Linked DNA regions of Prochlorococcus marinus XMU1411. The protein of the gene in region 1 interacts with the protein of each later gene in a pairwise test. Links are inferred from orthologs where the notes say so. Each region holds a gene or a part of one and is shown on either strand. Other genes may lie near its edges. The genes, in order: HA145_RS02060 and ftsZ.

Region 1 (3,139 bases):
TATTTCAAAATATATTTCTTAGAATTGATCAAGGCGCAGAGTCTTTGCTTTCTAAGAAAGAAATTATTATTAAAACTAATAGATTTAGAACTATTTATCCTTCAAAATCTCTCAATGTAATTGTTAATACATTATCGATATGTTTTATTTGCATAGCAATTTTTCTTAGAAAACTGTATGGTGCATTATAAATAACAAAAAAATTAAGTTTGATTTCTGAGCGTTATTTAAACCACCCAACTTTTGGTATGTTGTACCAAGTCTCTACTGGAAATGATGGAAGAGATATTTATGCAACTTTGTATGCACAAAAAATGTTTTTTTTGGTTGAAGTTAGACAGAGAGAAGTTGTTTTTGAAGTCATACCTTATTTAGATGCCCGTAATCAGTCCGAATTAAACCTTCAAAAAGCTAGAAGAAATGGATCTGAAGAGCTACATAAATGGGAGAATTTATTCAACCAAACTTTCTTATAAAGGTGAATCCTTCAAATTATTTAAGAATAAAAAATAAAATACCATCAAATGTAAATATTCTTGCTGTAAGTAAAGGATTTAAAAGTCAAGAAATCAAGACTATTCAAAATATGGGTCAAATTGACTTTGGTGAGAGTAAGTTTCAAGAGGCTTTTGAGAAGCAATTAATTTTAAAAGATCTTAAACAAATTAAGTGGCACTTTATTGGAAGAATACAAAGTAATAAAATAAGAAAAATAGTGCAAAATTTTAAATATATTCATTCAGTAGATTCATTTGAAAAGTTACAAAAGATTTCTCATATTTCATGTGAAGAGAAGAAAAATCCATTAATAATGTTGCAGATTAAGTTGAGTGATGACCCTACTAAAGGAGGTTTTAAACCTGAACTTTTAAAATCGAAATGGGGAGAAATTCAAGAATTGAAAAATGTCATATTATCAGGTTTGATGACTATTAATCCTAAAGGGCTTAGTTCTAAGGAAAATTTAGAATTGTTCAAAAAATGTCGCTCTCTCGCTGATGCACTTCAACTTCAAGATTGTTCAATGGGAATGTCTGGAGATTGGGAGGAGGCTATTGAAGCTGGATCTACTTGGTTAAGATTAGGATCATTGATTTTTGGAAATAGATCCTAATTAATTTTTTTATAAAAATCTTATCTATAAACTTGCAGTTAAGTATAAGTAACGTTATTTAAGTATAGGTAGTTTATTCATTTAAAAAATGAATCTATTACTTGGGGTTCTTAAACCTTAGTAATCAATTTAATGAGGATTTAAAAGGTGTCACTTATTTCTAGATTAAAGGCAGTTGTCGCGGGGGATGAGTATCTCGATGATGATTTTGATGAATTGGATTATCCATTAGAGGATGAATTAAATGATATTAATGATTTAAAACAAAAATCAAGAAATTCAAATGCTCTAGCAAATGCAAACCCATTCGATTTTATGAATAACAACAGATCATCAAAAGTTGTTGGAATGCCTGGGATCTCAAATTCATCCTCAGAAGTCAGCTTAATGGAACCAAGAAGTTTTGAAGAGATGCCTCAAGCTATTCAAGCATTAAGAGAGAGAAAAACTGTGATTCTCAATTTAACTATGATGGATCCAGATCAAGCACAAAGAGCAGTTGATTTTATAGCTGGAGGGACATATGCAATTGATGGACACCAAGAAAGAGTGGGTGAAAGTATTTTTCTTTTTGCCCCAAGTTGTGTAAATGTAACTTGTTCTTCCCCAGATGAAGCTTCTCCTTCTTCTGGACCTACAGAAAATACTCCAAAATATAGTATGGGAATTAACACGACACCTGAACCCGCATGGGGTAATTCTAAATTAAGTGCTTTTTCATGATTAATCTGTGACTGTTAAAATTGCGATTATTGGTTTTGGAAATATTGCAAAAGCTATAATAACTCCATTATTAGAAAAAAAATTTATAAAGCCAGAGGATGTTTATTGTGTTGTAAATTCAGAAAAAAGTTTAAAAAATATAAAAAAAAATTATAGGTTTAACATAAATGTCTTTGAATCTAGATCAAAAGACTCAAAAATAATTTGGGACTGTCAAGTTAAACTTCTTTCTGTAAAACCACAGCACTTTGAAGATATAATTGAGGCGGATAATTTAAAAAGTAAGGATAATTTATTAATTTCAATTCTTGCGGGAGTCTCAATAAATAAACTTACTAAAAAATTCCCTAATCATAAATGTGTGAGGGTCGTTACAAATTTACCAATAACTGTTGGCAAGGGTTTAACTGGAATTGCTTGGGGTGAGAAAATCACAAAAGATCATAAACAAGTTACAAAACAATTATTCGAAGATACAAGTAAGATTTACGAATTTACAGAAGATTACCTTGATATATTTTTAGCTTTAACCTCATCAGGGCCTGCAATTATTGCTTTGATTGTAGAAGCATTAAGTGATGGAGGTTTAAGTGGTGGATTACCTAAAGTACTTTCAGAAGAACTTGTCAAAGAGATGATACTTGGGACCATTGATTTATTAAAAGAAAAGAAACTAACTACTTCCGAACTTAAAAATTTAGTTACTTCTCCAGGGGGAACAACTATTTCTGCTTTAAGGGTTTTAGAAAAAAAAAGTATGAGGTCAGCTCTAATTGAATCAATAGTTGCAGCTAGTAATAGAAGCAAAGAGTTTGGTTAGTTTTTGAAATGATCTTTTAAGTCCATGTAAACTTTCTCAAGCAAATTTATATTTTGAGAAATTGTATATCTCTCAAGTACTCGATCTCTTGCTTTTCTTCCAAGATCTTTTGTAAATGAAGGATGTTCTATTAAAATTGGGAATATAGTTTTTAGCTGCTTAGCTACATTATCAGTTGATATTACTATACCTGCTCCTTTATCTAAAACTTCACCATCAGCGCCAGCATCTGTGGCTACGCATGCCGTGCCAGTAGACATTGCCTCTAAAAGTGATAATGACAAACCTTCTACTAAGCTTGGTAAGAAAAATACCTCTGCTATTTGCATTATCGCTACCCTAGTTTCTAAATCTAACTCGGCACCCCACCAAATTAATTTATCAATACTAAGGTTAGAAAAACTATTTTCAAGTGTTGGCTTCATTGGGCCATCTCCAACAATAACTAATTTGCAATTATTGTTTTTTGTTTGGCGCCAAGA
Region 2 (3,118 bases), on another replicon or contig:
TGGAGGGAAAGAGATGGATGTACCATTTTCAGATGCAGAACAGGCAAGAGCATGGATGGAGCAATTGATGGAAAAAGCTCGATGTGATTTGTGAAAAACCCAAAAAAAATTAAAAATAAATTCTCTTTATTTCTAATTTTATTTACCACAAGTTTAATAAGCCTAAAAACCCTAAAAGAGGTCAATATAAGCGACATTAGGATCTCTGGTAGTAAATTATTATCACAGAATGATTTAGTGAAAAATTCATCTTTAAAATTGCCAATCAGGTTAATTTTTATTAGAACTAATTTTTTAGAAAAAGAGTTAAAGCAAAATTTGTCGCTCAAGCATGTTTCAGTAAGCAGACATATATTTCCCTTTGGTTTGAAAGTTTTTGTTAATACTAGAACTCCGATAGCTTACGGCGAAAAAATATTTAATGATGAAAAAATATTAGGTTTTATTGATAAAGATGGGGTTTTTATCAAAAAACAAAATGCAGACAATACAAAATTTACCGATTTAACTGTACGAGTTTTTGGTTGGAAAAGAAAATTTAAAAAAGTATTATCTGAAATTTTAATTTCACGAGAGAAATATGAATTTGAGGTCGTAAAAATAACTTTTTCACCCAGTGGATTTCTAACTGTTGAGGAAAAAGATTTAAAAACAATATTTTTAGGATTTAACCCTAATTTAATCACTTATCAATTACAGATAATCAATAATCTAAAAAATGAATACAAGAAAAATAACTTTTCTGAAAAAATTGATAATATTGATCTTACTGATCCAAATAAACCAAAAATAAAAGTGTTCAAACCCTAATATTTGAGATTTGATTTTGAATAATTTTTTTTAATTATTGTAGTGTTGATGTGGGTTAAGCATATAAAACAAAATATTTAATAAATAAATATTTTAAGGTTTTTCCTCAACAAATTCCTACAGATGAGCTTAGTAAGTTCATAATGCACCCAATACTAGTATTAGATCCCTAATTAAGAGATGAGCTTCGGTAACAATCCAAACTTTGATCAATCGAGAGAAATCCTTCCAAGCCAAAACGCCAAAATAGAAGTAATTGGTGTAGGCGGAGGCGGAAGTAACGCTGTAAACAGAATGATTGATAGTAATCTTGAAGGCGTTTCATTCAGAGTTCTCAATACTGATGCTCAAGCCTTACTACAGTCATCTGCTCAAAGGAGAGTCCAATTAGGTCAAAACTTAACAAGAGGACTAGGAGCTGGAGGTAATCCAAGTATCGGTCAAAAGGCCGCAGAAGAATCCAGAGATGAGCTGCAACAATCATTAGAGGGTGCTGACTTGGTTTTTATAGCAGCTGGAATGGGTGGAGGTACTGGGACGGGAGCAGCCCCAGTTGTCGCTGAAGTAGCAAAGCAAAGCGGTGCATTAACAATTGGCATAGTAACTAAACCCTTTTCTTTCGAAGGGAAAAGGAGAATGCGTCAAGCAGAAGAAGGAATTGCAAGGTTGGCAGAAAATGTTGATACTCTTATTGTCATCCCTAACGATCGGTTAAAAGAGGTTTCATCGGGCGCCTCTATTCAAGAAGCATTTAGGAATGCAGATGATGTTCTAAGAATGGGAGTCCAAGGTATAAGTGAAGTAATAACCCGCCCAGGCGAGGTTAATCTTGACTTTGCTGATGTCAGATCAGTCATGACAGAAGCTGGTACAGCTCTTCTTGGGGTAGGTATTGGTTCTGGCAGATCACGAGCGATAGAGGCTGCTCAAGCAGCAATTAATAGTCCATTATTAGAAGCAGGAAGGATTGATGGTGCAAAAGGTTGCCTTGTGAATATCACTGGAGGGAGAGATTTAACCCTTGATGATGTGAACTCAGTAGGAGAAGTTATTAGCGATGTTGTAGATCAGGATGCGAATATAATCGTTGGTCAAGCAGTGAACGAAGACATGGATGGTGAGATACAAGTCACCGTAATTGCAACTGGCTTTGATACAAACCAACCATTGAAGCAACAAAGAATAAGAAATAGATTATCAAATCAATCTTTTTATAGTGATTCGAACAACAAAGATACTGGAGCGAGTATTCCAGAATTTTTGAAATTAAGGCAGAATAAAAAAGATATAAATTAAAAGTTAAATTAAACTAAGGTGACTCGGTTATCTCGCCTGCCTCAAGCATCCCTTGTGGCTGCTACCTTCCGGTCCTGACCAGGTTTAGGCGTTAAAACCGCGAAAGGCCGAGTCAGTATTATATTAGCAATTCTTGATTAAAAAAGATACATAAATTCTCATGTTGCCTTCAGATCTCATCAAATATAAAGAGAAATCTCAAAAGATTATTGCATTAACTGCATGGGACTCAATATCTGGATCTATTGCAGAACAAGCTAATGTTGATCTTGTTTTAGTTGGAGATTCACTAGCAATGGTGTGTTTAGGATACAAATCCACATTGCCGTTAACTTTAGAAAACATAATCTACCACACTAATGCTGTATCAAGAGGGTTCAAAAAAGGAATTGAAGAACAACCTTTGGTGGTATCAGACATGCCTTTTTTGACTTATCAATGCGGAGATGATAAAGCTGTAGAGTATGCAGGAAAAATAATTCAAAGTACTTATGCAAAAGCTGTAAAGGTCGAAGGAGCTGAGCCAGAAATACAAAAAGTTATTTCAAGGTTAATTAGAATGGGAATCCCTGTTATGGGGCATATAGGACTTACACCACAAAGCTATTTAAATCTTGGATTAAAAAAACAAGGCGAGAGCTTAGAAAGCCAAGAAAAAATCAAAAGAGAAGCTTCGATACTAGAAAATTTAGGGTGTTTTTCAATAGTTCTTGAACATATTCCTGAGTTACTTGCTAAAGAAATACAAAACGACTTAAAAATTCCCACAATAGGTATCGGTGCAGGTAAATATTGCGATGGGCAAGTAAGAGTTACTGCTGATTTGCTGGGTCTCAGTGATGACCAACCACCATTTTGCCAACCCATTATTCAAGGGAAGAAATTATTTAAAGATAAATTAAAAGAATGGATAGAATCTGAAAGACTTAACTAATCTCATCCCACCATTTGAACATAGAAATAAGAATTTGATTGCTAAGCTCCATACCTTTTGGATTACTTAAAAAGAACC

What was found.
Region 2: the proteins of HA145_RS02060 (region 1) and ftsZ interact in binary tests that used the Bacillus subtilis proteins (3 or more experiments, as listed by UniProt). The link is inferred for Prochlorococcus marinus XMU1411 from one-to-one orthologs.

What each region holds. Positions count from the first base shown.
Region 1 is NZ_JAAORI010000003.1:64,734-67,872, forward strand. The notes cover bases 245-3,049. They hold HA145_RS02060 (cell division protein SepF), read left to right. Parts: upstream 245-1,261; coding sequence 1,262-1,837; downstream 1,838-3,049. Other genes in these bases: HA145_RS02050 (PII-interacting protein PipX family protein), read left to right, coding at 245-476; HA145_RS02055 (YggS family pyridoxal phosphate-dependent enzyme), read left to right, coding at 479-1,114; proC (pyrroline-5-carboxylate reductase), read left to right, coding at 1,845-2,657; HA145_RS02070 (glycosyltransferase family 4 protein), read right to left, coding at 2,654-3,049. Also shown: HA145_RS02045 (energy-coupling factor transporter transmembrane component T family protein), read left to right, coding at 1-191; more of HA145_RS02050, read left to right, coding at 210-244; more of HA145_RS02070, read right to left, coding at 3,050-3,139. UniProt on the Bacillus subtilis protein: Cell division protein that is part of the divisome complex and is recruited early to the Z-ring. Probably stimulates Z-ring formation, perhaps through the cross-linking of FtsZ protofilaments. Its function overlaps with FtsA.
Region 2 is NZ_JAAORI010000004.1:256,674-259,791, forward strand. Bases 265-3,048 are described here. They hold ftsZ (cell division protein FtsZ), read left to right. Parts: upstream 265-990; coding sequence 991-2,106; downstream 2,107-3,048. Other genes in these bases: HA145_RS07415 (cell division protein FtsQ/DivIB), read left to right, coding at 265-810; panB (3-methyl-2-oxobutanoate hydroxymethyltransferase), read left to right, coding at 2,267-3,040; hemW (radical SAM family heme chaperone HemW), read right to left, coding at 3,033-3,048. In the rest of the region: HA145_RS07410 (hypothetical protein), read left to right, coding at 1-94; more of HA145_RS07415, read left to right, coding at 91-264; more of hemW, read right to left, coding at 3,049-3,118. UniProt on the Bacillus subtilis protein: Essential cell division protein that forms a contractile ring structure (Z ring) at the future cell division site. The regulation of the ring assembly controls the timing and the location of cell division.